Regions from separate parts of the Bacillus sp. SCT118 genome, predicted to be linked through region 1. Evidence: riboswitches for the same ligand, from Rfam matches in the RefSeq annotation. Region 1 holds a riboswitch; each other region holds the start of a gene.
What was found. A riboswitch is a leader RNA that binds a small molecule or an ion and turns the genes downstream of it on or off. The one in region 1 is predicted to bind S-adenosylmethionine.
Positions count from the first base shown of each region.

Region 2: it holds a riboswitch for S-adenosylmethionine, as region 1 does, so the genes downstream of both, metK (methionine adenosyltransferase) here and ACQVGT_RS01140 (5-methyltetrahydropteroyltriglutamate--homocysteine S-methyltransferase) in region 1, are expected to answer to the same signal.
Region 3: it holds a riboswitch for S-adenosylmethionine, as region 1 does, so the genes downstream of both, mtnK (S-methyl-5-thioribose kinase) here and ACQVGT_RS01140 (5-methyltetrahydropteroyltriglutamate--homocysteine S-methyltransferase) in region 1, are expected to answer to the same signal.
Region 4: it holds a riboswitch for S-adenosylmethionine, as region 1 does, so the genes downstream of both, metN (methionine ABC transporter ATP-binding protein MetN) here and ACQVGT_RS01140 (5-methyltetrahydropteroyltriglutamate--homocysteine S-methyltransferase) in region 1, are expected to answer to the same signal.

Region 1 covers NZ_CP191225.1:220,126-227,462, forward strand. The annotation lists gene ACQVGT_RS01115 (GntP family permease) at 1-57, shown strand, start outside; gene ACQVGT_RS01120 (CoA transferase subunit A) at 81-797, shown strand; gene ACQVGT_RS01125 (CoA transferase subunit B) at 794-1,444, shown strand; gene ACQVGT_RS01130 (3-hydroxybutyrate dehydrogenase) at 1,461-2,234, shown strand; gene ACQVGT_RS01135 (5-methyltetrahydropteroyltriglutamate--homocysteine S-methyltransferase) at 2,287-3,423, opposite strand; SAM riboswitch class I at 3,501-3,607, opposite strand; gene ACQVGT_RS01140 (5-methyltetrahydropteroyltriglutamate--homocysteine S-methyltransferase) at 3,676-4,809, opposite strand; SAM riboswitch class I at 4,891-4,997, opposite strand; gene ACQVGT_RS01145 (LURP-one-related/scramblase family protein) at 5,063-5,551, opposite strand; gene ACQVGT_RS01150 (hypothetical protein) at 5,679-5,942, opposite strand; gene ACQVGT_RS01155 (hypothetical protein) at 6,232-6,360, opposite strand; gene pepT (peptidase T) at 6,465-7,337, opposite strand, start outside.
Region 2 covers NZ_CP191225.1:1,121,282-1,128,618, reverse strand. The annotation lists gene alaP (alanine permease AlaP) at 1-33, opposite strand, end outside; gene asnB (asparagine synthase (glutamine-hydrolyzing)) at 170-2,068, opposite strand; gene metK (methionine adenosyltransferase) at 2,218-3,420, opposite strand; SAM riboswitch class I at 3,588-3,726, opposite strand; gene pckA (phosphoenolpyruvate carboxykinase (ATP)) at 3,923-5,506, shown strand; gene ACQVGT_RS05700 (DUF2584 domain-containing protein) at 5,545-5,787, opposite strand; gene ACQVGT_RS05695 (alpha/beta hydrolase family protein) at 5,839-6,612, opposite strand; gene ACQVGT_RS05690 (ABC transporter substrate-binding protein) at 6,764-7,337, shown strand, end outside.
Region 3 covers NZ_CP191225.1:2,638,496-2,645,832, forward strand. The annotation lists gene mtnE (methionine-glutamine aminotransferase) at 1-1,054, opposite strand, end outside; gene ACQVGT_RS13385 (carbon-nitrogen family hydrolase) at 1,149-1,928, shown strand; SAM riboswitch class I at 2,012-2,168, shown strand; gene mtnK (S-methyl-5-thioribose kinase) at 2,262-3,455, shown strand; gene mtnA (S-methyl-5-thioribose-1-phosphate isomerase) at 3,463-4,524, shown strand; gene ACQVGT_RS13400 (hypothetical protein) at 4,558-4,683, opposite strand; gene ogt (methylated-DNA--protein-cysteine methyltransferase) at 4,774-5,271, opposite strand; gene kinE (sporulation two-component system sensor histidine kinase KinE) at 5,268-7,337, opposite strand, start outside.
Region 4 covers NZ_CP191225.1:885,279-892,615, forward strand. The annotation lists gene fadE (acyl-CoA dehydrogenase FadE) at 1-1,315, shown strand, start outside; gene ACQVGT_RS04400 (arsenate reductase family protein) at 1,426-1,782, shown strand; gene gcvH (glycine cleavage system protein GcvH) at 1,849-2,232, shown strand; gene ACQVGT_RS04410 (YusG family protein) at 2,288-2,524, shown strand; gene ACQVGT_RS04415 (toprim domain-containing protein) at 2,602-2,964, shown strand; gene ACQVGT_RS04420 (thioredoxin family protein) at 2,966-3,286, shown strand; gene ACQVGT_RS04425 (SCP2 sterol-binding domain-containing protein) at 3,393-3,737, shown strand; SAM riboswitch class I at 3,852-3,958, shown strand; gene metN (methionine ABC transporter ATP-binding protein MetN) at 4,064-5,089, shown strand; gene metP (methionine ABC transporter permease MetP) at 5,082-5,750, shown strand; gene metQ (methionine ABC transporter substrate-binding lipoprotein MetQ) at 5,764-6,588, shown strand; gene ACQVGT_RS04445 (carboxymuconolactone decarboxylase family protein) at 6,874-7,251, shown strand.

The DNA.
Region 1 (7,337 bases):
AAAACGGCTGCCGTATTTGCTGTGATCGCGATTTACAGCCTGACTGGTCTAGTGTAGAAGAAAACGAAAGGGGCATCAATATGGGAAAAGTGCTGTCATCAAGCAAGGAAGCTGCGAAATTGATTCATGATGGGGATACGCTGATCGCGGGAGGGTTTGGGCTGTGCGGCATCCCTGAACAGCTCATTTTGTCTATAAGAGATCAGGGAGTAAAGGATTTAACCGTTGTCAGCAATAACTGCGGAATCGATGACTGGGGGCTGGGTTTGCTTCTGGCTAACAAGCAAATCAAGAAAATGATCGCTTCCTATGTCGGTGAAAATAAAATTTTTGAGCGGCAGTTTTTAAGCGGAGAGCTTGAGGTCGAGCTTGTTCCCCAAGGAACGCTCGCTGAGAGAATTCGTGCAGGCGGTGCAGGCATACCAGGATTTTATACGGCGACAGGCGTCGGCACCTCCATAGCCGAGGGAAAAGAACATAAAACATTCGGCGGCCGGACTTATGTGCTTGAGCGAGGCATTACCGGCGATGTGGCGATCGTCAAAGTGTGGAAAGCGGACACCATGGGCAATTTGGTTTTTAGGAAAACGGCGAGAAATTTCAATCCCATTGCCGCCATGGCAGGCAAGATCACGATTGCCGAGGCGGAAGAAATCGTGGAAGCAGGAGAGCTCGATCCAGATCACATCCATACGCCGGGAATTTACGTACAGCATGTTGTGCTTGGCGCGAGCCAAGAAAAACGGATTGAAAAACGAACAGTTCAGCAAGCATCGGGAAAGGGTGAGGCCAAGTGAAGGAAGCGAGAAAACGAATGGTCAAACGGGCTGTACAAGAAATCAGGGACGGCATGAATGTGAATCTCGGGATTGGAATGCCGACGCTTGTCGCAAATGAGATACCTGATGGCGTTCACGTCATGCTTCAGTCGGAAAACGGCTTGCTCGGAATCGGCCCCTATCCTCTGGAAGGAACGGAAGACGCGGATTTGATCAATGCGGGAAAGGAAACGATCACTGAAGTGACGGGCGCCTCTTATTTTGACAGCGCTGAGTCATTCGCGATGATAAGAGGCGGGCATATCGATTTGGCTATTCTTGGCGGAATGGAGGTTTCGGAGCAGGGGGATTTGGCCAATTGGATGATCCCGGGCAAAATGGTAAAAGGGATGGGCGGCGCTATGGATCTCGTCAACGGGGCGAAACGAATCGTTGTCATCATGGAGCACGTCAATAAGCATGGTGAATCAAAGGTGAAAAAAACATGCTCCCTTCCGTTGACAGGCCAGAAAGTCGTGCACAGGCTGATTACGGATTTGGCTGTATTTGATTTTGTGAACGGCCGCATGACACTGACGGAGCTTCAGGATGGTGTCACAATTGAAGAGGTTTATGAAAAAACAGAAGCTGATTTCGCTGTAAGCCAGTCTGTACTCAATTCTTAATGGGAAGGTGTTTGACATGAGAAAACAAGTCGCCTTGGTGACAGGGGCTGCCGGCGGAATCGGATTCGAAATGGCAAGAGAATTCGCCCGTGAAGGCGCTAGCGTCATCGTTTCAGACCTCCGTCCGGAAGCATGTGAACAAGCAGCCTCCAAGCTTGCAGAAGAAGGCTTGGACGCGGCGGCCATTCCGTATGATGTGACAAAGGAAGCGCAAGTTGCTGATACGGTGAACGTCATCCAAAAACGATACGGCCGCTTGGATATTTTGGTGAACAATGCCGGTATTCAGCACGTCGCTCCGATTGAAGAGTTTCCGACAGAAACCTTTGAACAGCTGATCAAGGTCATGCTGACGGCGCCCTTTATTGCAATGAAGCATGTTTTTCCGATCATGAAAAAACAGCAGTTTGGCAGAATCATTAATATCGCGTCTGTTAATGGATTAGTCGGCTTTGCAGGGAAATCCGCTTATAATAGCGCCAAGCACGGCGTCATTGGACTCACAAAAGTCGGGGCGCTGGAAGGCGCGCCCCACGGCATAACAGTCAATGCGCTCTGCCCGGGTTATGTCGATACCCAGCTTGTACGCAATCAGCTTAGCGATCTGTCGAAAACGAGAAATGTCCCTTACGACTCTGTACTTGAACAAGTCATTTTTCCGCTTGTGCCGCAAAAGCGACTGCTTTCCGTCAAGGAAATTGCGGATTATGCCGTGTTTTTGGCAAGCGAGAAGGCGAAGGGCGTCACTGGGCAGGCTGTCGTCCTTGATGGGGGCTACACCGCACAGTGACATAAAAAAACACACTTGCTCCGCTAGGGAATCAAGTGTGTTTTTTCTTTGCTTATTTCCAAACATCATTAGCGATCTCAACCACATGGCGGAGCTTCGCCCATTGCTGTTCTTCAGTCAGCTTGTTGCCTTCCTCAGTTGAAGCAAATCCGCATTGAGGGCTGAGGCAAAGCTGGTCTAAGCTTACATAACGGGACGCTTCTTCGATTCGGCGTTTCACGTCATCCGGATTTTCAAGCTCACCGAATTTAGATGTCACTAAGCCAAGAACAAGCTGAAGATCAGATCGTTTTACATAACGGAGCGGCTCAAAACCGCCTGAGCGTGAATCATCATACTCTAAGAAAAGTCCGTCAAGATTCAAACCGTCAAAAATGGTTTCGGCGGCTGCGTCATAGCCGCCTTCCGCTGTCCAAGTGGACTGGAAGTTGCCGCGGCAAATATGCATGGTTACCGTCAAGTCATCCGGGCGGTCTGCAATCGCGTCGTTAATCGATTTCGCAAACAGCTGGCGAAGCTCATCAGGCGTTGTTCCGAACGCTTCGATTTGTTTTAAGCCTTTTTCTGATAAGAAAACGGCCCACGCTGTATCATCAAGCTGGAGGTAGCGGCAGCCTCTGTCATAAAACGCTTGAATCGCTTTTTTATATGCTTTGGATACATCATGCTGGAAAAGGTGATAATCTTTTTTATACGCATCCTTTTCCAGTTTTCCGCGGAAAAACAGCATATTCGGGCTTGGAATCGTCATCTTTGGCGTCGCGTCACCGGCAATGCTATGGAGAAACGAATAATCTTCAAGCATTGGGTGAGTTGAAAAGTCGATATCGCCTGTGACTTTAATGCCGCGTGCTTTTGTCTGTACGTTATGGAATTGAATGCCTTGCTCAGGAGTAAACGGCTCAACGCCATCTAAGTTTTCCAGGAAATCAAAGTGCCACCATGCTCTGCGGAATTCACCGTCTGTCACGACGTTCAGGCCGGTTTCCTTCTGTTTTTCCACAATGCGGATGATTTCATCGTTTTCAATTTGGCGAAGCTGCTCAGCGGTCATTTCGCCGGCCGCTTTTTGCAGCCGCGCTTTTTTAACGGGCTCAGATCTCAACAGGCTTCCGACTTGATCCGCGCGAAACGGCGGTTTTTTTCTTTGAAGTGATTTTTGTTCTGCGGGTGTTGTTTGGTGTGACATGTTGTCCATTCCTTCTTTCCATTCAAATATAAAAAAGCTCTTCCTTTGGATAAGGAAGAGCTTGCGTGACAATCTCAACCTTATCTTCAAGAGCAATCATTGCTCTAAAGGATTTAGCACCATTCTGTTAAACAGCGGTTGCCGGGTATCGCAGGGCCAGTCCCTCCACCTCTCTTGATAAGGAAAACCTTTTTATGAAATTTTCTGATAGTATCTATTATTCACACATTTTCTATTTCTGTCAATGATAGATTATCTCCACACATCGTTGGCAATGTCGATGACATGGCGAAGCTTTGCCCATTGCTGCTCCTCTGTCAGAAGGTTGCCTTCTTCTGTAGAGGCGAAACCGCACTGCGGGCTCAGGCATAGCTGGTCCAAGCTGACAAAACGCGCGGCTTCATTGATGCGGCGTTTCACATCCTCAGGATTTTCAAGCTCGCCGTATTTCGATGTGATCAAGCCGAGCACAATTTGCAGATCCTTGCGTTTCACAAAACGGAGCGGATCAAAATTTCCTGAGCGGTCATCATCGTATTCCAAGAAAAGGCCGTCAAGGTTTAAGCCGTCCAAAATCGTTTCCGCTACAGCGTCGTACCCTCCTGATGCCGCCCAGGTTGAGCGGAAGTTGCCGCGGCAAATGTGCATTGTGATCGTTAAATCGTCAGGCCGGTCTGCGACGGCATCGTTAATTGTTTTGGCAAATATGGCTGGCAATGTTTCTGGATCACCGCCGAGCGCCCGGACAACCTCTCTGCCTTTTTCCTCAAAGAAGAGAGACCATGACGTATCATCAAGCTGGAGATAACGACAGCCAGCATCATAGAAGGCTTTGATTGCTTTTTTGTACGCTTGGGCCAGATCATGAAAGTATTCCTCTTGATCGTCATAAATCCCTTTATCCGCCTTTTCGCCAAAAAACAGCATATTTGGGCTGGGAATGGTCAATTTTGGCGTCGCGTTACCGGCAATCTCATGTAAAAATTGATAATCAGCAAGCGCTGGGTGGCTCGTAAAATCGAGTTTTCCCGTCACTTTGATGCTGCGCGCTTTCGTTTTTGTGTTATGGAACTGAATCCCCTCAGCCGGGATGAACGGTTCCACACCGTCAAGCCCTTCCAGGAAGTCATAATGCCACCAGGAACGCCGGAATTCCCCGTCTGTTACCACGTTGAGACCGATTTCTTTTTGTTTTTCCACGATGCGGGTGATCTCTTGATTTTCGATATCACGAAGCTGTTCCGCTGTCATCTCACCAGTCGCTTTTTTTTGCCGGGCTTCCTTCACCGGAACGGAACGAAGCAAACTGCCGACATGATCGGCGCGGAAAGGTGCTTTGCGTTGTTTTTCTGTTTTTTGTCCTGCAACATTCGTTTGTTGAGCCATGTTATTCGCCTCTTTTCTGAAATATTGAGCATGTAAAAAGCTCTTCCTTTGTGAAGGAAGAGCTTGAACGATCAAATCTCCGCCTCATCTGCAAGAACGCAATGTTCTTAAGGATTTAGCACCATTCTGTTTGAAACAGCGGTTGCCGGGTATCATAGGGCCAGTCCCTCCACCTCTCTTGATAAGGTACAACTTCATATTCAGATTTCAATTATCTTAATATTATTACTTTTGGATCAATTGTCAATGCTTTTTAGAAAATACTTTCATCTTCATCGTTATATAAAACCATATCAAGCACGATAGCGATGGCAGTGCAAATCAGAACATCTTCCTCGTTTGCAATCTGCAAGTGATAGGAATCACCCCAGCTGAGCCACTTTTTGCTCACTGACATCCGGACATTTTCCCCGTCCGTCAGCTGGAATTCATCCCTCCATAAATCACCATCGATTTCCCAGTTAAGCCCGGAAATCACAAATTTCGGTTTGAAAAACGTTACTTTCTTCGTTACCTCACAAACTGTTTTCCCGCCAATTGAAATCTCATAGCGCGGCAATAAAGACATTAGTTTTTGTTCTATGGAAACGAGCGTTTTTCCGGATGTATCTGTCATTTGTAATGAGTCTCCTAACGAGAAAAAACGCCCCTCCACCTTGAATGTTTCTTGTTCGTTCCGGTCATAAATGTGAAATGCATCTTTAAATGAGAACATTTTTTGTTTCATAAATAACTCGATCATTGCTGAAGTCTCCTTTGGATTTGCCTTGTATGAAATTACGGATAGAGGGCGAAAAGGTTTCAGGCTCTAATCAAAACAATTTTAAAAGGCTGCGTGATTCAGCAGCCTTTTCGTTTGAAATATAGAATTAGGAAAGATGCATCCGGCGTTTTTGGCGGATGGCGTCAAGGTCGATTAGGTTGTTTTGATGAGGTGCGGCTGCTGGCAGAGGGCTTGTCTTTTGCGGTTTGCGGCGATTGTCCTTGCTGAAAGAAAAAAGAAGATAGCCGCATAATGCGATGATAATAAATAGGATCATATTACATACCTCCCAAAAAAAGTTTTGGTACTCTCTATTGTACGGATAAAATGCCAAAAAGTATTCAAAAAATTCTAAATCAATAAATAACAAGAAACTGTCCCTCTGAAACAGTATAACCTGATGACCTGAAAATAGTCTTGAATCACGCTGTTTGCTCTTGTTGATGAGTGGTTCTATAGTTACTATCGACGGTAAAATAAATTCCTTTATATAACTTTTAACCTAAGTTTACATAATTCGAATTACCTGTTTATGGGTGCTGTTTTCTTGCTTGTTTGGTTTATACCCTATTTTTCGGAATTGAACACAAAAAACCCAAATTACGGAGCATTTGGGCGGTACGGGTGAATACGGATTGTATTTAGGGGATTTGAATGTTTTATTTGAAGAAGCGTTTGAACATTTTTCTGATTTTTTGAAATGGGCTGGATTTCTTTTGCATGTTAAGCGGCCTGGAAATGATCCATTTTTTCAAGAGACTCTTTGCAGCGATTGCATGTTTTGTCATTGTTTTTCCTCCTCATTTATTGATACTTGTTTTACGGAGGACGCGTTTAAAATGTTTCATTTTCACACAAAAAAACCAGTCCTTTTTTGGACTGGCTTTTGGCATTACGCTTGCGCTTCAAACTGCTTTGCGATCTCAACGATGACATTTACGGCTTTGACCATGTTGTCAACTGAGATGTATTCAAATTTGCCGTGGAAATTTTCCCCGCCTGTAAAGATGTTTGGCGTTGGAAGCCCCATGTAGGACAGCTGCGATCCGTCGGTGCCGCCGCGGATGGGAGAAATCTTCGGTTCGATGCCGAGGTTTTCCATCGCTTGCTTGGCGATGTTGACGATTTCGATGACAGGTTCAATTTTCTCTCTCATGTTGTAGTATTGGTCGTTCATATCCAGCAGAATCCGGTCTTGCCCGTATTCGTTTTGAAGTTCTTCAACGGCACGCTTCATTGTTTCTTTTCTGTTTTGGAAATTCTCTTTGTCAAAGTCTCTGATAATGTAGTGGAGCTTTGTTTCCTCTACGTCTCCTTGAATCGACAGCAGGTGGTAGAAGCCTTCATAGCCTTCTGTATATTCAGGCGCTTCGTCTGCCGGCAGCAGGCTGTTCAGCTTCATCGCGATTTTCGCAGAGTTGATCATTTTCCCTTTAGCTGTTCCGGGATGTACGTTGTTGCCTTTAATCGTAATTTTTGCGGCAGCGGCATTGAAGCTTTCATATTCAAGCTCGCCGAGCGGCCCGCCGTCAACCGTGTAGGCAAAGGAAGCATTGAACCGTTTCACATCAAATTTGTGCGGCCCTCTTCCGATTTCTTCATCAGGCGTAAAGGCGACCCTGATTGTGCCGTGCTTGATTTCAGGGTGTTTGATGAGGTAATCCATGGCTGTCATGATTTCAGCGATACCGGCCTTATTGTCTGCGCCGAGAAGGGTGGTGCCGTCTGTGGTGATGAGTGTATGGCCCTTATAGCCAGACAGCTC
Region 2 (7,337 bases), 900 kb from region 1:
TCCGCGGTGCAGCTCTTGTTTTTGTTTTTGCATGCTTTCTTCTCCCCTAGAAAAAAATATCATTAAATCATTTTTCTGAATATTCCGTACGAATTGGGTAAACCAATGATGATGGAGAAATAAAAGGATAACAACAAGGCTTTCGACTACTCGAAAGCCTTGTTGTCTGTTACACAAAGATGACTTCTTTAGGCTGATGGCTCAGCTCTTCAGGCATATACCGTTTTTCAATATTGATGCTGTGCCAGATCATAAAGATCAGTACAGTCCAGATTTTACGGCTGTTATCAGCCTTGTCCGCACAATGGTCTTCAAGAAGCTGAAGGACATAATCCTTATGGATATAAGCATCCGTTTGGCTTTCCTGAATAATATTCCGCACCCATTCGTTCATTTCGTTTTTCAGCCAATGACGGATCGGTACAGGGAAACCAAGCTTTTTGCGGTTTAATACGTGCTCAGGCACAATTCCTTCAGCGGCTTTGCGAAGAAGATACTTCGTCGTGCCGTTCTTCGTTTTCAGCTCATCAGGAATTTTTGAAGCGACGTCGAATACGACTTTATCCAAGAACGGCACACGCAGTTCCAAAGAATTCGCCATCGTCATTTTATCCGCCTTTAACAAAATGTCGCCGCGCATCCAAGTGTGGATATCGACATACTGCATTTTGTTGATATCGCTGTACGAGCTGCTTTCTGTAAAGTAAGTCTTCGTCACATCACGATATGAAAGGTTCGGATTATAATGCTTCAACAGCTGCTTTTTGACAGACTCTTCAAAGATTTTCGCGTTACCGATATAACGATCTTGAAGCGGAGTGCAACCGCGCTCAAGCAGGCTCTTTCCTCTCATACCTTCAGGCATAACGGCAGCAACGTGCAGAAGCATCTTTTTCAGGCCGGACGGAATCCGTTCAAACGGTTTAAGCGAAAGCGGCTCACGGTAAATGTTATATCCGCCGAAGAGCTCATCCGCTCCTTCACCTGATAAAGCAACCGTAACATGTTTTTTCGCTTCTTTTGCAACAAAGTACAACGGAATCGCTGCCGGATCAGCAAGCGGGTCATCAAAATGCCAAACGATCTTCGGAAGCTCATTCATGTATTCATCAGGCGAAATGACTTTGCTGATATTTTCAATGCCCAGCGCCGCTGCCGTTTCTTTCGCTACATCAACCTCACTGAAGCCCTGCTGTTCAAAGCCGACAGAGAATGTTTTTAAGCTTGGATGAAATTCTTTCGCAACAGACACAATAAAGGAAGAATCAATCCCGCCAGACAGGAATGAACCGACAGGAACGTCACTTCTCATATGAACGTTTACAGAGTCATAGATCGCGTCTCGGACTTCTTTCACAAGCTTGTCTTCTTCAGTCTGAACCGGCTTGAAGTTCGCTTTGAAATACGTTTTGAATGTGATATCGCCGTCCGGGCGGATTGTGAACTGTGAACCCGGCTCTACTTTTTTCACATGGGCATCAAGCGTGCTTGGTTCAGGAACAAATTGGAAAGACATGTACTGCTGCAATGCCTCTTTATCTATTTCAATATCATTCTGAGCAACCATTAAACTTTTTCTCTCTGAGGCAAAATAAACCTGATCATTGATCGTTGTGTAGTACAACGGTTTAATGCCGAATGGATCTCTTGCCCCATAAAGCACATGATCGTTTTTATTCCAAATCAGAAAGGCAAACATACCGCGCAGTTTGGACGCCGCTTCTTCTTTATAGTGACGGTAAGTCGCAAGAAGAACCTCTGTGTCCGAATCCGTGTTGAATGTGTACCCCTTTGCTTCAAGTTCTTCTCTCAGTTCAATATAGTTATAGATTTCTCCGTTAAAGATAATCCAATATGTTTCATCTTCATATGATAAAGGCTGTCCGCCATTTTCTACATCAATAATGCTGAGCCGTCTGAATCCGAAGCCGACGTGCTCATCATGGAAATATCCATCACTGTCAGGACCGCGGTGAACGATCATTTGGTTCATTTGTTTGATTAGTTCTTCTTGATCAGCGGTTTGAGCTAACGGATGCTTGTTAAAAACCCCGACAAATCCACACATAGTATTGCCTCCATAATTAAAATTGTCATCATTGAACCCCTATTTATAGACGCTGTGAATAGTATTTGGTTTCACAGTTATGTAAAAAAATAAACATGAATACAACGATAAAAAAGGGAAAGCCGCTTAACCAGTAAGCGGCTATAAAATTATTCTCCTAACGCTTCTTTACGCAGCTGCTCCGCTTTGTCTGTGCGCTCCCAAGGAAGGTCAACATCGTGACGTCCAAAGTGGCCGTACGCAGCAGTTTGTTTGTAGATCGGACGGCGCAAATCAAGCATTTTGATAATGCCGGCAGGTCGTAAATCAAAGTTATTGCGAACAACTTCAATCAATTTTTCCTCAGAAGCTTTTCCGGAACCGAATGTGTTGATTGAGATTGACACAGGCTGTGCAACACCGATCGCGTAAGCAAGCTGTACTTCGCAAGAATCAGCAAGCTCAGCCGCAACGATGTTTTTCGCAACGTATCTTGCCGCATAAGCTGCAGAACGGTCTACCTTCGTCGCGTCCTTACCTGAGAACGCGCCTCCGCCGTGGCGTGCATAGCCGCCGTACGTATCAACGATGATTTTGCGTCCTGTAAGTCCCGCATCCCCTTGAGGGCCTCCGATTACGAAACGTCCTGTAGGGTTGATGAAATATTTTGTTTCTTCATCAATCAGCTCTTCAGGAACAACCGGATTGATTACATGTTCTTTAATGTTGCGCTGAATTTGCTCAAGTGTAATTTCAGGGTGATGCTGAGTTGAAATCACAATCGCGTCAATGCGGACTGGTTTGTTATTTTCATCGTACTCAACCGTTACCTGTGTTTTGCCGTCAGGGCGAAGGTACGGAAGAATATCTTCTTTACGGACTTCACTTAGGCGGCGGGCTAATTTATGGGCAAGTGAAATTGGAAGAGGCATAAGCTCTTTCGTTTCGTTGCACGCATAACCGAACATTAATCCTTGGTCACCCGCACCAATCGCTTCAATTTCTTCGTCGCTCATTGTGCCTTCACGGGCTTCAAGCGCTTGGTCGACGCCCATCGCGATATCAGCAGACTGCTCATCAATTGATGTTAAAACCGCACAAGTTTCCGCATCAAATCCGTATTTTGCACGTGTGTATCCGATTTCTTTAATGGTTTGGCGAACCGTTTTCGGAATGTCAACATACGTAGAAGTTGTGATCTCTCCGCTTACAAGAACCAAACCTGTTGTCACAGATGTTTCACAAGCAACACGCGCGTTAGGGTCTTTCTTTAAAATTTCATCTAAAATGCTGTCAGAAATCTGGTCACAGATTTTATCCGGATGCCCCTCCGTAACAGATTCTGATGTAAATAAACGACGATTTTTACTCATGATTTGCTTCCTCCTGCACAAGGCCTCCCGAAAGACCTTGTATATATGATACGGAACTCGCTCCCTCTTATACAATGTACAGTTATATTAGAGAATGTTAATTGGCATATTTATGAAATAAAAAAACCTTTTCCATCGAGGAAAGGGTTTGGTCTTTGTGCCTTTCACTCTTATCGCTCAAGGAATCATACAACCTTGCAACAGGTTAGCACCTTGGTTGTCTCACTCAGTTGAACATAATAAATAACAGAGAAACCGGTTGCTGGGCTTCATAGGGCCTGTCCCTCCGCCAGCTCGGGATAAGAGTATCCGCTCAATGAAATATCTTATCGTAAAAGGGTTTGCAATGTCAATATGATTCAGAAGAAATAGGCACCTATATTGAGGGAAAACAATGGAAATGCACACACAAAAAATAATAAATAGTATAGACTATTTGAAAATATATGTTATACTAATTCACAATTAGCAAAACACAAAAAACGATAAAGGAAGGTTTCATATGAACTCAGTTGATTTGACCGCTGATTTACAAGCCTTATTAACATGTCCAAATGTGCGTCATAATTTATCAGCAGCACAGCTAACAGAAAAAGTCCTCTCCCGAAACGAAGGCATTTTAACATCCACAGGTGCTGTTCGCGCGACAACAGGCGCTTACACAGGACGCTCACCTAAAGATAAATTCATCGTGGAGGAAGAAAGCACGAAAAATAAGATCGATTGGGGCCCGGTGAATCAGCCGATTTCAGAAGAAGCGTTTGAGCGGCTGTATACGAAAGTTGTCAGCTATTTAAAGGAGCGAGATGAACTGTTTGTTTTCGAAGGATTTGCCGGAGCAGACGAGAAATACAGGCTGCCGATCACTGTCGTAAATGAGTTCGCATGGCACAATTTATTTGCGCGGCAGCTGTTTATCCGTCCGGAAGGAAATGATAAGAAAACAGTTGAGCAGCCGTTCACCATTCTTTCTGCTCCGCATTTCAAAGCGGATCCAAAAACAGACGGCACTCATTCCGAAACGTTTATTATTGTCTCTTTTGAAAAGCGGACGATCTTAATCGGCGGAACTGAGTATGCCGGTGAAATGAAGAAGTCCATTTTCTCCATTATGAATTTCCTGCTGCCTGAAAGAGATATTTTATCTATGCACTGCTCCGCCAATGTCGGTGAAAAAGGCGATGTCGCCCTTTTCTTCGGACTGTCAGGAACAGGCAAGACCACCCTGTCGGCAGATGCTGACCGCAAGCTGATCGGTGACGATGAACATGGCTGGTCTGATACAGGCGTCTTTAATATTGAAGGCGGGTGCTACGCTAAGTGCATTCATTTAAGCGAGGAAAAGGAGCCGCAAATCTTTAACGCGATCCGCTTCGGGTCTGTTCTCGAAAATGTCGTTGTTGATGAAGATACACGCGAAGCCAATTATGATGATTCCTTCTATACTGAAAACACGCGGGCAGCTTACCCGATTCATATGATTGATAACATCGTGACTCCAAGCATGGCCGGCCATCCGTCAGCAATTGTATTTTTGACGGCTGATGCCTTCGGAGTCCTGCCTCCGATCAGCAAACTGACGAAGGAGCAGGCCATGTACCATTTCTTGAGCGGTTACACGAGTAAGCTTGCCGGAACCGAACGTGGTGTAACGTCTCCTGAAACGACGTTCTCTACATGCTTCGGCTCACCGTTCCTGCCGCTTCCTGCTCACGTCTATGCTGAAATGCTCGGCAAAAAGATCGATGAACACGGCGCAGACGTTTTCTTAGTCAATACCGGCTGGACCGGGGGCGGTTACGGCACAGGCGAACGAATGAAGCTTTCTTACACTAGAGCAATGGTCAAAGCAGCGATTGAAGGTAAATTAGAGGATGCTGAAATGATAACTGACGATATTTTCGGCCTGCACATTCCGGCACATGTTCCTGGCGTTCCTGATCATATCCTTCAGCCTGAAAACACGTGGACCAACAAGGAAGAATACAAAGAAAAAGCAGTCTACCTTGCAAATGAATTCAAAGAGAACTTTAAAAAGTTCACACATACCGATGCCATCGCCCAGGCAGGCGGCCCTCTCGTATAAAAAACAAAAGCCAAGAGCAATTATGCTCTTGGCTTGTTTTAATTGACGGAATGCAAAGAAGTCAGCTTGTATGTAATGATGGTACGGCCTTCTTCCCATTGAAGCTTCTGCACTTCAGCGGTGCCTGACTTTTCGCCAAACTTTGTTTTGCGTACATCCATTGGAATCTCCATCGGATATACTCGGTATCCGTCCTTCTCTAACGTGAATATATTCTCATCTATGCGAACTTCTTTTCCTTTTGTCACAATCAGTGTATTAAATTCAACAGGCATTCCCAAAGTGAAATCCCCTTTCGTTCTCTTTTTTCTTTATCATAACATATTTCACTGTCAGCGGTTTTTCATCCATTGTGTGAGCTGCCGCACGATACGCCGGTTTTCTTTTGGCGGGAAATAATGTGTGAATGTACTGTAGTACCACGTCTCCACCGGCTTATGCAGTTGTTTTAGCTTCTCTTCTAATAAATAGGAATGCTGAATCGAAACATTTTGGTCTTTTTCTCCATGGATTAACAGCACGGGAGCCTGAATTTTGTTTACTTGGTCAAACGGTGTCCTCCATTGATATTCCTCAGGCACCTTTTTCGGTGTTCCGCCGATGACTCTTTTCATCATCCGCCGCAAATCCTGCCGCTCCTCGTATGTAAGAATCATATCACTGACGCCTCCCCAGGAAACAAATGAAGCTGCCTGCCCGCCCATTTCGATCGCAGTGAGCATTCCCATAATTCCGCCGCGGGAAAAACCGAAGATATGAATTCTGTCCTTCTTGACATTTGGGTGCTGCTGAAGCAGGCGAAAAGCAGAAAATGCATCCTCCCTGTCTTCTCCTGCAAAATCCTCATTGCCTTCTCCTCCTTGATTTCCTCTGTAAAAAGGAGCAAACACCACAAACCCTTGGGATGCAAACTGGATAATCCGGCCCGGCCGAACCATGCCCACGCTTTTAATCCCGCCGCGCAAATATAAAAATCCGTCATATTGTCCCGGTTCCGCCGGCTCAGCCAGAAGCCCCTTAACCCGTAATCCATTTGACAGATAGCAGATCGTATACAAACGCACATGCTGGCTTGGCGACGGAAATCTTCTTTTCTCTACAATCAAAACAGCCGCCTCCTTTTTTTCTATATGCTTTCCTTACTCCAAAATTACATCCGGAGAACCTGATTAGGCATTCACACATTTTTATACCCATCATACGATATGTAAAGCAAAAAAGGATATTAACTTGATGCGAAATAAGGAGGTTGTCTATGTGAACAGATGGTTAAGGCTGGGCTTCGCCTGTGTCGGCAGTATCTTTCTGATGATCGCCCTGGCGGCTTGCAAGCAGGAAGAAACGCTCACCAAAGTCAAAGTAGCTGAAGTGACCCATTCAATTTTTTACGCACCTTTATATGTTGCTGAGTCTAAAGGTTTTTTTAAAGAAGAAGGGCTTGATGTCGATGTGAATACGACCTGGGGCGGAGACAAAACGATGACATCGCTTCTTTCCAACGGCTCCGACATCGCGCTTGTCGGGTCAGAAACATCTATTTATGTCGAAGCGCAAGGGGCTAAAGATCCCGTCATTAATTTCGCCCAGCTGACTCAGACAGACGGAACGTTTCTTGTCGCGAGAGAAGATGTTGAACACTTCGACTGGGATCAGCTGAAAGGAAAAACGTTTCTCGGTCAGCGAAAAGGCGGCATGCCGCAAATGGTCGGCGAGTATGTACTGAACAAACATAAGATTGACCCGCATAAGGATATAGACCTCATCCAGAACATAGACTTCGCCAATATTGCCAATGCGTTTGCTTCTGGAACCGGTGAGTATGTACAGCTCT
Region 3 (7,337 bases), 1.6 Mb from region 1:
CAACCGCCACATTCGCTTTTTCCAGCAAAAGATCTGAGAACTGCTCAGAAGTATAGCCTTCAGGCACAGGCAGCCATGCAAAAAAAGAACCTGCAGGAGCTGTTACATCCCAGCCGATTTCCCGGCATGCCGTGATCCAAGCGTTTCTCCTGCTCTCATATCTGGCATTTTGCTCTGCCACACACGTCTGATCGGCTAACAGTGCCTCTGCTGCAGCCTCCTGAGTCGCTCTGAAAAGACTGACAAACATATGGTCTTGATAAAGATTGATCGCTTCAATGACCGAAGCGTTTCCGACGGCAAAGCCAACCCGCCATCCTGCCATGTTATACGTTTTTGACAGCGTGTAAATTTCAATTCCGATATCCTTCGCACCTTCAGTCTGCAAAAAGCTTAAAGGCTTGCAGCCGTCAAATCCTACAGCGCCGTAAGCAAAATCGTGAACGACGCAGATTCCGTTTTCAGTCGCAAAACGCACGGTATCTTCAAAGAACTCGGAAGTAGCAACAGCTCCGGTCGGATTATTCGGATAATTTAAATACATCAATTTCGCCTGTTCCCTTGCTTCAGCGGCTATGCTGCTGTAATCAGGGAGAAACGCCCTGTCCTTTACGAGCGGCATCATTTCCATCTTCGCTTTTGCAAGTGTGACACCCGACCAGTAATCAGGATAACCCGGATCGGGAACCAAAATCGTATCACCGGGATTCAACAAGCATTGCGGGAGCTCGACTAGACCGGCTTTTCCGCCGAATAATACAGCGACTTCGGTTTCCGGATCCAGATCAATGCCGTATTCTCTTTTGTAAAATGCAGCAGCCGCTGACTTCAGACGGTATGAGCCGCGAAAAGACGAATATTTATGATTCTCAGGATCAGCAACAGCTCGTTTCATCTCCTCAACAATATGCTCAGGAGTCGGCTGATCTGGATTTCCCTGTCCTAGATTGATAACGTCATGTCCTTCTGCGAGCTTTCGGTTCACTTTCTGCACCAGAGAAGCGAAGAATTGTTTAGGCAATTCCTTCAATACATGAGACTGTTCAAATTTCATCTATTCTCACCTTCTAAAAAAATCTTGAAATGATAGTCCATCATCATATATGGTTAAATGAAAAAAGTAAAGAAAAATTTGGGGTGTTAAAAAGATGAAATGGACGATATCTTGTCTTCAATTTGATATTTCATACGGAAAACCTTCGGAAAATATAAAAAAAGCTGAATTTTTCATCGAAAAAGAAAGCAAACATGCTGATGTTCTTGTTCTGCCTGAATTATGGACGACCGGATATGATCTGGCCAATCTTGATGAACTCGCTGACGAAGACGGCCGCTCCGCTCAGAGCTGGCTGAAGAAAACGGCAAAAAAACATGGTGTTCATATTGTCGCCGGATCGGTCGCTGTCAGAAAGAATTCTGATGTTTATAATACAATGTACATCGCGGATAAGGAAGGGCAAATCATTAAAGAGTACAGAAAAGCCCATCTTTTTCAGCTGATGGATGAGCATCTGTATTTATCAGCCGGTTCCGAAGACGGATACTTTGAGCTTGACGGTGTCAAAAGCTCAGGATTGATCTGTTACGATATCCGTTTTCCGGAATGGATCAGAAAACATACGACAAAAGGCGCCAACGTGCTGTTTATTTCTGCGGAATGGCCTCTTCCCCGCCTTGATCATTGGAAAAGCCTGCTTATTGCGCGGGCCATTGAAAACCAATGCTTTGTCGCAGCCTGCAATTGTACCGGTTCAAATCCGGATAATGAATTTGCAGGACATAGCCTGATTATTGATCCATGGGGGCGTGTACTTGCTGAAGGCGGCCGGGAAGAAGGCATAGTCCGAGCGGAAATCGACCTTCAAGAAAGCGCAGAAGTTCGGGAGAGCATTCCTGTTTTCGATGATATCAGAAAAGATTTATATTAAAAAATATATTGACAACTAACTATATTACCTGTTACCATGTTCATCAACTGATAAATTAGAATTGTCAAACAAGTGAATATATTCTCTTATCGAGAGTTGGGCGAGGGATTTGGCCTTTTGACCCCAACAGCAACCGACCGTAATTCCATTGTGAAATGGGGCGCAGCTTTTTCGCGCCGAGACGCTGGTCTCTTAAGGCACGGTGCTAATTCCATTCAGATCTGATCTGAGAGATAAGAGAGGCGGACATAAAAATGTTAAGCCTCCTTCTCTCTGAGAAGGAGGCTTTTTTACGGCCACATATTAAGGATTACATATTTGGAGGTTATGATGATGGGAGTCACAAAAACACCTTTATACGAAACGTTAAATGAAAGCTCCGCTGTGGCGTTGGCGGTGAAGCTTGGCCTATTTCCAAGCAAAAGTACGCTGACATGCCAGGAGATCGGAGACGGCAACTTAAATTACGTTTTTCATATTTATGATCAAGAACATGACAGAGCATTGATCATTAAACAGGCGGTTCCGTATGCAAAAGTGGTGGGAGAAAGCTGGCCGCTGACAATCGACCGTGCAAGAATCGAAAGCAGCGCTCTCATCCGTCAGGGCGAGCATGTGCCTCACCTGGTTCCAAGAGTGTTTTATTCTGATACGGAAATGGCGGTTACCGTCATGGAAGATCTCTCTCACCTCAAGATCGCAAGAAAAGGGCTGATTGAGGGTGAAAACTATCCTCATCTGTCGCAGCACATCGGTGAATTTTTAGGAAAAACACTTTTCTACTCATCAGATTACGCGCTTGAACCTAAGGTGAAAAAACAGCTTGTTAAACAGTTTACAAATCCAGAGCTATGCGACATTACGGAAAGACTTGTTTTTACAGATCCTTTCTTCGACCATGACACAAATGATTTTGAAGAAGAGCTTCGTCCTTTTGTCGAAAAGCTCTGGAATAATGACAGCGTTAAAATCGAAGCCGCTAAGCTGAAAAAGTCATTTTTAACGTCTGCGGAAACGTTGATTCATGGTGATTTGCATACAGGAAGCATTTTCGCAAGTGAGCACGAAACAAAGGTGATTGATCCTGAGTTTGCTTTTTACGGACCGATCGGCTTTGATGTAGGGCAATTTATCGCCAACTTATTTTTGAACGCACTCAGCCGTGACGGGGCTGACAGAGAGCCGTTATATGAACATGTCAACCAGGTCTGGGAAACGTTTGAAGAGACGTTTAGTGAATCTTGGCAGAAGGACAGTCTGGATGTTTACGCCAACATCGACGGTTACCTCACTGATACGCTCAGCCATATTTTTGAAGAAGCAATCGGATTTGCGGGCTGTGAGCTGATACGACGCACGATCGGCCTTGCCCATGTAGCTGACCTGGATACGATCGTGCCGTTTGATAAACGAATCGGCAGAAAACGCTTGGCGCTCGAAACCGGCACAGCCTTTATCGAAAAACGTTCGGAATTCAAAACGATAACAGATGTTATTGAATTATTTAAGTTACTTGTAAAGGAATGATCTATTCATGACCCATTCATTTGCTGTTCCACGTTCTGTTGAATGGAAAGAAACAGCTATTACCATTTTAAATCAGCAAAAGCTTCCTGATGAGACGGAATATTTGGAGCTGACGACGAAAGAGGATGTATTTGATGCGATTGTCACGCTCAAAGTAAGGGGCGCTCCGGCGATCGGCATTACGGCTGCCTTCGGACTGGCGCTTGCTGCCAAAAACATTGAAACAGATAATGTCACGGAATTCCGCCGCAGACTGGAAGACATCAAACAATATTTAAACAGCTCACGGCCTACCGCCATTAATTTGTCATGGGCGCTTGAGAGACTGAGTCATTCGGTCGAAAACGCGATTTCCGTAAATGAAGCAAAAACAAACCTTGTCCATGAATCCATTCAGATTCAGGTCGAGGATGAGGAAACGTGCCGGTTGATCGGCCAAAACGCCCTGCAGCTTTTCAAGAAAGGCGACAGGATCATGACAATCTGCAATGCCGGCTCAATCGCGACAAGCCGCTATGGAACGGCGCTAGCTCCGTTTTACTTGGCCAAACAAAAAGATTTGGGATTGCACATTTATGCCTGTGAAACAAGGCCTGTCCTGCAAGGTTCACGCCTTACTGCTTGGGAGCTGATGCAGGGGGGCATTGATGTCACTCTGATCACAGACAGCATGGCCGCCCATACGATGAAGGAAAAACAAATTTCCGCTGTTATCGTCGGAGCCGACCGAATTGCAAAGAACGGTGATACGGCAAATAAAATCGGCACATACGGTCTTGCTATTTTAGCAAACGCCTTTGATATTCCGTTTTTTGTCGCCGCACCTTTATCTACATTTGATACAAAGGTCAAATGCGGCGCTGATATCCCGATAGAGGAACGGGATCCCGAGGAAGTCAGGCAGATTTCCGGAGTTCGGACCGCTCCATCCAATGTGCCTGTCTTTAATCCCGCTTTCGACATTACACCTCATGATCTCATCTCAGGAATCATCACAGAAAAAGGGATTATGACCGGAAACTATGAAGAAGAGATTGAACAGCTGTTTAGAGGAGAAAAGGTGCATTAAAAAACCGCTGGACTTTGCTCATTTGGAGCCGAGTCAGCGGTTTTTTTGTTTCTTTTTGTTAACATTGATGATTTCATCTTTTTGAGCGCTTGATAAGATATGCAGTTTCACAAACAGTTCGGCAAAAACGGCAAGTTTCTCAGAGCGGCTCGGCTTCAATTGCTTTGTCCTCCTTTTTCATCAGACCAACTTTTTTAACTTAATAAAATGATATGTCGGCCGTGAAAAAAAGGGAACGTGCCATATGTTTTATTTTTCTTTATAGGAGATTCGCTCGATGTTTAGCAAAAATGCTTTGATCTCGGTTTTGCTTCCGGCGTATCCTGTTAACGCACTGTTTTTGCCGATCACTCTGTGGCACGGGATAAAAATCGGCAGGTCGTTACGTTTATTAGCCTGTCCGACAGCCCGCACCGCTTTCGGACTGCCGACCGCAGCGGCAATATCCGCATAGCTTCGGGATTCACCATATGGAATCCTCTCCAGCGCCTGCCACACTTTTTGCTGAAAAGGAGTGCCCTTTTGGCTGAGCGGCAGGGAGAATGTCTTTCTTTCGCCTGCGAAATATTCTTGAAGCTGTTGTTTCGCTTCTGCAAGATTAGGTGTTTCCTTGTGCTCAGTATTCTGAACCGTTTCTTTCCAATCCACCCAATCTTCCTGACTGAGAAATAGACGAGTGATCAGGCCCTCCTCTTCGGCAATGATAAGTTCACCGAGCGGCGTTTCGGCTGTCGTATAGTAGTTCATTCATCATTCCTTCTTTCTTCAGCATTCTGTCTGACAGGAAGCGTAATATGGAAAACGGTGCCCTTCCCTTCTTCACTTTCCACCATAATCTCGCCTTGATGTTCTTCAATAATTTTATAGCTTACCATAAGCCCAAGTCCAGTTCCCCGTTCCTTTGTCGTATAAAACGGTTCACCAAGTCGCTTTAATTTATCTTCTGTCATTCCGATTCCCTCGTCTTTTAAGGAGATAAGAACATGATCTGGATCCAATGCCTTTATCGTTACAAAAATATTTCCGCCGTCAGGCATCACTTCGATGGCGTTTTTTAATATATTGATAAAAACCTGTTTCAGCTGATTCGGTTCACAGTAAATCGGGGGAATGTCGTCAATTAAATCAAGTTGCATTTGTACATTGCTGAGATTGGCTTGCGCATTTAGAAGGTCTATCGTGTCCCTCATAATTTGGGTAACATGTTTTTCCTCATACATAATGGCCTGGGGCTTGGCTAAAATCAAGAATTCGGTGATGATGGATTCGATGCGCTTTAGTTCTGAGGTGATCACGTTGAAGTAAAGGGCGTAGTCTCCCTCGACACTCCCTTTCAGAAGCTGAATGAAGCCTTTAAGAGCAGTCATCGGATTTCTGATTTCATGAGCAATGCCGGCTGCGAGTTCGCCGACAACATGAAGGGTATCTGATTTGCGCAGGCGTTCCTCCAATTCTTTTCGCTCTGTTACGTCTTTAAAGATAGCCAAGTTCATATTTTGAATAATATTCCGTTTAAAAGAGAATTCGAGTTTTCTGTTATCACCGCTGCTCAGCAAAAATGGAATTTCGTTGTCCATTTCATCAAAATTAATCTGCCTTGCCGGTGATGCCAGATTTTCTATTTCATAAGCAGAAATAATATCTAACAGGCTGTGCTGTTTTATCTCTTCATGTGACAGTCCCAAAATATGGCTTGCTAACGGGTTGGCGTCGATGATCCTGTATTGATTGTCGAACAATACATTGCCGTCCATTGAGCCGTTGAACACTTTTCTGAATTTAAGCTCGCTTTCCCGAAGCTCCTTTTCCATCCGCTTTCTGTCGCTTACATTTCTTAAGATCGTCAAATGCTGATTTTCAAGGATTGTCCGTTTTGAAGTAAATTCAAGCTCTTTGAATTGCCCGTTCCCCATTTGAAACAGCAGCTCTTCTCTGATCTCTCCGTATTTTGCGTATTTCCTTTTCGTTATGCTGTATTTCTGCTGCGAGTCAACGAGAAAATCACACAGCTTTCTTTTCAACAGCAAATTCATCGGCAGCTCAAAAATTTTACAGGCTGATTGATTCGCTTTTACGATTCTTCCGTCATTCGACCAGATGATGATGGCGTCCATTGCATTTTCAAAGATTTCTCTGAAGCGCTCCTCACTTTTAAAGAGCTGCAGCTCCATAGACCGCTTCTCTGTGATATCCCTCATAATGGACATATAAAAACCGCTGATGATGTTTGATGTAATCGTGAATTCAAATAGTTTTTGAACTCCTGAACGAAGCTTGACAGGCAGCTCCCCCTTCGCTTTTCCCTTGCGGTTGAGCGCCTTCCAGATATTGTCGAAATCTTTTCGTGAGCCGCTGTCTATAAACTCATACAAAGATAAATGAGACAGCTCATTATGATTGATTTCAAAGCTTTTACAAAAGGACAAATTGGCATCAATAAAACCGCCATCTTTATCAAACAGGACGATTCCGTCAACTGCTCTGTCAAACAAGTCCTTAAAAAGCTGTTCATTCATAGAGAATTCCCGCTCCAGAATCTTCTTAGAAGATATGTCCCTCATGACAACAAAAAAGAAATCCTCACCAATGCCTCTTTTGGCCAGAAACTCTATGTATTTTGTTGCCCCGCAATCAAGCCTGATCGGAACCTCCTTCCACAGAAAGCCTTTTTTAAAAAACTTCTTTACGGAAAGATTCAGTTCATCCTTTGGGATTGAAAACAAAAAATCCAAAACAGAACGCTTTTTCAAATCTTCCGAGTCAACTTGAAGCATCCTTTCTGTTGCTTCATTTGCCTGAACAATCCGCATTTC
Region 4 (7,337 bases), 670 kb from region 1:
TGATGCACTTGGAGCAAAAACAACAGCTGTGCTGAATGAAGCAGGAACCCATTATGTATTAACAGGGGAAAAACAGTGGATTACCAACTCTGCCTTTGCCGATGTATTTGTGGTTTACGCTAAGGTAGACGGCGACAAGTTTTCAGCCTTTATTGTAGAAAAAGAGTTCCCGGGTGTCTCGACGGGACCGGAAGAAAAGAAAATGGGAATCAAGGGATCATCGACAAGAACCCTCATTCTGGATCAAGCTGAAGTGCCAAAGGAAAACCTGCTCGGAGAAATCGGCAAAGGGCATGTCATCGCCTTTAATATTTTAAACATCGGCCGTTACAAACTGGCGGTTGGCACAATCGGCGCATCTAAACGCGTCATCGAGCTGTCTGCGGCATACGCAAATCAGCGCCGCCAATTTAAAACGCCGATTGCTGGTTTTTCATTGACACAGGAAAAAATCGGGACAATGGCCTCAAGGCTGTATGCGATGGAAAGCTCTGTATACAGAACCGTCGGGCTGTTTGAAGACAATATGAGCCAGTTCACGGCTGAAGATCTCAAGGACGGCCGGCAAATTGCCAAATCGATTGCGGAATACGCCATCGAATGCTCTCTGAATAAGGTATTCGGCTCTGAAACGCTTGATTATATCGTTGATGAAGGCGTGCAGATTCATGGAGGCTACGGCTTTATGCAGGAATACGAAGTAGAAAGGGCCTATAGGGATTCAAGGATCAATCGGATTTTTGAAGGCACAAACGAAATCAACCGGTTAATCGTGCCAAGCACCTTCCTGAAAAAAGCGCTTAAAGGCGAGCTGCCTTTATTCGAAAAAGCGCAGTCGCTGCAGGAAGAACTCATGATGCTTATGCCTGAAGAGCCTGGAAGCGGCGTCTTAGAGCAGGAGAAATATATCGTCAAGCAAGCCAAAAAAATTACGTTGTTTGCTGCCGGCCTAGCCGCGCAAAAATACGGAAAAGCGATCGATCGTGAGCAAGAAATTCTCGTGAACGTAGCGGATATCGTCAGCAATGTATACGCAATGGAATCAGCCGTGCTCAGAACGGAAAAGGCCATTGCCGCACAAGGCGCTGAAAAAGCAGCGCAAAAGGTGCTGTACACAGAAATTTTCGTTCAAGAGGCCTTTAACGAAATTGAAGCGCATGCGAAGGAATCCCTTATCGCAATGGAAGAAGGAGATTCACTCCGCATGATGCTTTCCGCTCTGCGCAAGCTGACACGCGTAACGCCTAAAAACGTGATTCAGAAAAAACGCGAGGCGGCGGCAGGCATTTTTGAGGCTGAGAAATATATTGTCTGATTGGCCATGAGCTCCGCATGCGCGGAGCTCTTTTTTAAGAAGCACTGTTTTAGGTTTTTAAAACAAACTGTGTTAAAATAACCTCGATTATTTTATTGAGGGGGAAGAAGATGTCGTTAACTTTTTACTGGTACCCTAAATGCGGAACGTGCCGCCAAGCAAAGAAGTGGCTTGAAGAGCATGGGAAAGAAATAAACGAAATACATATTGCTGAGCAGCCGCCAAGCAAAGAAGAATTAAAAGCGCTTTATGAAAAAAGCGGGCTGGATCTCAAGAAATTTTTCAACACGAGCGGCATGAAATACCGCGAGCTCAATCTCAAGGAAAAGCTGTATCACATGTCAGAGGACGAACAGCTCGAGCTGCTGGCTTCAGATGGTATGCTGATCAAACGCCCGCTTACAACAGACGGCGAAAAAGTGACTGTCGGATTTAAAGAAGACCAATTTGAAGAAAACTGGGCTTAATGTAAATTTTTTTTGAAAAGTGTGGTATCTTCTAATTATAGTGCTGTAAAAAATGGAGGGATTCAATTGAGCATACCAAAAGATTTGCGTTACTCAGGAGAACACGAGTGGGTAAAAGTTGAAGGAGAAAAAGCCAGAATCGGAATTACGCATTTTGCCCAGTCCGAATTAGGCGACATCGTGTTTGTCGAACTTCCTGAAGTGGGCGCTGAAATCAAAGCGGACGAGCCATTCGGCAGTGTTGAATCCGTTAAAACGGTATCTGAGCTTTATGCACCGATTAACGGAACGGTTGTGGAAGTAAACGAAGATCTTGATGACAGTCCGGAATTCGTCAACGAATCTCCGTACGAAAAAGCATGGATGATCGTCGTTGAGCCATCTGACGCTTCTGAAATTGAAAAACTGATGACAGCAGAGCAATACGAAGAGATGACACAAGAAGACTAAAACAGGATAGCCGTAAAAGCAATTGGACACGCTAACGTTATGGGAGGTGTCCAATATGGCTTTCGACAAACAAAAGCTCGATGTCACCAATGACGTGACAGGCCGCTTTCAAAATGGCCGGCTCTCGTTATATCATGATAATGAGATGATCGGCCAAATGACAAGCATGAATGAATATGAGCTTAAGTCCGGTTATTCCTTTGAAAATGAGAAATTTTATAAGACAGCCGATGTGGTCTCTGGAGACGACGCAAAATATGTAGATTGTGACTACGAAAACGGCTGGTGTTAATGTTGGCGGTGAATTTCACTGCCTTCTTTTACAATCTGAACGTTTCAAATTTGACGCGGCAGGTGAACAAGATGAAGATGGATGAGCTGGAAAAGGTTATGATTGTCGAGGGGAAATCAGATAAAGAGAAAATCGAAAGCGTCCTGAATGAGCCGGTGCGCATTATCTGCACAAACGGAACAATCAGCCAGCTGAGGCTTGAGGAATTGGCTGACGAGCTTTATGATAAAGACGTCTATATATTAGTTGATGCTGATGAATCAGGTGAGAAATTGAGAAAACAGCTGAAGCGTGAATTTAATGAAGCCTGCCATCTCCATATCGACAGAGCCTATAAGGAAGTAGCGGCTGCGCCCAGGCACCATGTCGCCTCTGTATTGCTGCGTGCGAATCTGAATGTCCATACTATTTTTCTTGAAAGAAAGTCCCGAGGTGTATAGCATGAAAGAACTCCAAGAACACGAACTTGACCACATTGAAGATGATGTGTACCTTCTATATTTATATACTCCGTTTTGCGGCACCTGCCAGCTTGCAAGCAAAATGCTGACAGTGGTGAAAGAAATGCTGCCTGATGTCGCCTTCTATCAAAACAATGTCAATTACTCTCCGACATTCGCAAAAGCGTATCAAATTGAAAGCGTCCCTTGTTTTCTGCTGTTTAAAGGCGGAAAGATGGTCGAAAGAGGATATGCATTTCATTCCGTTTCTTATTTATATGAGCTGATCAAACAAAAATCATCTTCCGCATCCCATTTATGACATATTTCTCAGCATATCCAATGAAATTGTCGTTCGTTTTATAAAGGGGTTCTTGCGACAAAGAGAGAAATGTGTATGTATGACCAACAAATAGGAGGTTGTACATATGGAGAAAGCGGAAGTTTTAGAAGATGAGTATCAGCATCTGTTTTTAAAACCCCTTTTGAATGCCTCAACATTGCTCATTACCTTCCAAGGAGAAGCAGAAGCCTTAACCGTCTCAATAAACGAACAGGGAGAAATGAAAAAAGTTTCCCCGCCCCAAACGTCCAACCTGACCTTTTACGGAAACCAAACGGAAATTATTGATTTATTGCACGGAGACATTTCCCTTCAGCACCTGATTCAGAGCGGAAGCCTCAAAGTAAAGGGATCATTCAGGGCCCTGTTAAAACTGGAAGCCATTCTCTGGCTGACAAATGGATTTTTTCAGAGGATTTTAAAAAATTAAAAAATAATAAATTATTATAATAGTAAAAGTTGACATCATTTATTTTATTGACATTTAATCATTCGCCGTGCTATTCTACATTAAGAATTTCCGGACGAAAAAGACTATATATTTCTCTTATCAAGAGAGGTGGAGGGAAGTGCCCTATGAAGCCCGGCAACCATCAACGCTGTTGAAATGGTGCCAATTCACACGAAGCGTTCAGCTTTGAAAGATGAGAGAAAGGCATTTTATATAAGCCTTTCTGCTCAAGTGTGCAGAAAGGCTTTTCTTTTGCAGAAAAAACCGGAAGATTTCTTAGAATAGTGTTAAGGCAGGTGATTGCTTTGATCAATCTTCAGGATGTTTCAAAAGTTTACAAATCGAAACATGGAGATGTCAATGCTGTCCAAAATGTCTCGCTTTCCATTAAAAAAGGTGAGATTTTTGGAATTATAGGATATAGCGGAGCTGGTAAGAGTTCCTTAATCCGTCTGCTGAACGGCCTTGAGAAACCAACCTCAGGAACCGTGGAAGTGGCGGGAACCAAGATTAACGAAGTAAATGGACGCGGTTTAAGAAAAGCACGCCATGAGATCAGTATGATTTTCCAGCATTTCAATTTGCTTTGGTCGCGGACTGTCAGAGATAATATCATGTTTCCTTTAGAAATTGCCGGGGTGAAAAAGAGCGAGCGGATCAAGCGCGCCAATGAACTGATTAAACTGGTAGGTTTAGAAGGAAAAGAAAAATCATATCCGTCCCAGCTGAGCGGCGGTCAGAAGCAGCGTGTCGGAATTGCCAGAGCGCTTGCAAACAATCCGAAGGTTCTCCTTTGTGACGAAGCGACATCAGCATTAGATCCGCAAACGACAGATTCAATTCTGGATCTATTGTCCGATATTAATGAAAGACTCGGTTTGACGATTGTGCTGATTACGCACGAAATGCATGTCATCCGTAAAATCTGCAACAGAGTCGCCGTCATGGAAAACGGCAAGGTGGTCGAAGAAGGCGAGGTTCTCGATGTCTTTAAAAATCCAAAGGAACAAATGACAAAACGATTTGTTCAACAGGTGACAGAGCCGGAAGAAACGAAAGAGACGCTTCAGCATCTTCTTGATGATACAGCATCAGGAAAAATGGTTCAGCTCACATTTGTCGGTGAGTCAGCTGAACAGCCTCTGATTACAGAGATGATCAGAAACTTCAATGTCAGCGTTAATATTCTGCAAGGGAAGATTTCGCAGACGAAGGATGGGGCTTACGGTTCACTGTTCATCCACATTGACGGAGACGAGGAAGAAGTGCAAAACGTGATCCGATTCATTAATGACAAACAGGTGAAAGCAGAGGTGATCACGAATGTTTGAAAAATACTTCCCGAACGTTGATTTAACTGAATTATGGAACGCGACATATGAAACACTTTATATGACGCTGATTTCTTTACTGTTTGCTTTTGTCATCGGGGTCATCCTCGGCTTGCTGCTCTTTCTGACGAGCAAAGGAAGCCTCTGGCAGAATAAAGCGGTCAACTCTGTGATTGCGGCCGTTGTTAACATATTCAGATCGATTCCATTCCTTATTTTAATTATTTTACTATTAGGTTTTACGAAATTTTTAGTCGGCACGATCTTAGGGCCAAACGCCGCATTGCCGGCGCTGGTAATCGGCTCGGCACCATTTTACGCGCGCCTTGTTGAAATCGCGCTACGTGAGGTGGATAAAGGTGTGATTGAAGCCGCTAAATCAATGGGCGCGAAAACGTCTACGATTATTTTCAAAGTGCTGATTCCGGAATCAATGCCTGCTCTTATTTCTGGCATTACGGTTACTGCCATCGCTTTGATCGGCTCAACGGCAATTGCCGGAGCCATTGGTTCAGGAGGCCTTGGAAACCTTGCGTACGTAGAAGGATATCAGTCTAATAACGCTGATGTTACCTTCGTTGCTACTGTGTTTATTTTAATCATCGTGTTTATTATTCAAATCATCGGTGATCTAATAACAAATATTATAGACAAACGATAAGGGAGGATTTACATTGAAAAAGCTATTTTTGGGTGCATTACTGCTTGTATTTGCAGGAGTTATGGCTGCCTGCGGTTCGAATAACGGCGCTGAATCCGGCAAGAAAGAAATTGTCGTTGCGGCAACGAAAACACCGCATGCGGAAATTTTAAAAGAAGCTGAACCATTGCTGAAAGAAAAAGGCTATACGCTGAAAGTGAAAGTGCTTAGTGATTACAAAATGTACAATAAAGCTTTAGCTGATAAAGAAGTGGACGCGAACTACTTCCAGCACATTCCTTACCTTGAGCAAGAAATGAAAGAAAACACAGATTACAAACTTGTGAATGCCGGTGCTGTTCACTTAGAGCCATTCGGTATTTACTCTAAAACATACAAATCGCTGAAAGACCTTCCAGACGGTGCGACAATCATTCTGACAAACAACGTTGCTGAACAAGGCCGTATGCTTGCAATGCTTGAAAACGCTGGATTAATCACTCTTGATTCTAAGGTGGAAACAGTTGACGCAACATTGAAAGACATTAAGAAAAACCCGAAAAACCTTGAATTCAAAAAAGTAGCGCCTGAATTAACGGCAAAAGCATATGAAAACAAAGAAGGAGACGCGGCCTTCATCAATGTAAACTATGCGATCCAAAATAAATTAAATCCTAAAAAAGATGCAATTGAAGTAGAATCAACGAAAAACAACCCATACGCTAACATCATCTCAGTAAGAAAAGGGGAAGAAGATTCTGCAAAAATCAAAGCGCTGATGGAAGTTCTTCACTCTAAAAAGATCAAAGACTTCATCGAGAAAAAATACGACGGAGCTGTGCTTCCTGTATCTGAATAAGACAGAAACCCCGGATGAGAAATCCGGGGTTCAATTATTGACAAAGCCCTAAAACGATATTCGTTTTAGGGCTTTGTCATCTTTTCAGCGTGATTGAAAACCCTTGAAGTCTAGGAAGGCCGAGCATTGGAGCGGAGCGAATGTTGTAATTCGTGAGCACCAACGCGCAGGTCTGACAACGAATGCGAGGGTTTGCTGACACGGTGAAACCCCGGATGAGAAATCCGGGGTTTTCTTCGCGTATTTTCCTAAAAGCTGTTCATAATAAAAAGGAATGTTAAACAGATGGAGGGATTTTCTTTGAATCAAGACAGAGGAAGCATGCAGGACGCGTTAAAACAATATAAACATGGTTTAGGCACATTTGAACAAAAGATGCCGCTGATGGGACGAAAATTTAACGAATTTACTGAACAGTGCTTTGCCGGGAATTCTCTGACTGAAAGAGAAAAACAGCTGATCGCCCTCGGAATTGCCATCAATGCTCAGGACGAATATTGCATGATCTATCATACAAAAGGCTGTCTCGATCAGGGAGCGACAGAAGAAAACATTCTCGAAGCCGTCAGTGTGGCAGCGGCATTTGGAGGCGGCGCAGCTTTCAGCCAAGGCGTGACAGTCGTTCAACAGTGCATTGAGGAATTCGGAAACACCACGCATTAAGAGAAGGAATATTCCGAAAAACCATTCTCATTTGAACTGAGTGGATGCTTTCGTCTCATCTGCTGCTATTTCAAGCCATATCCTTT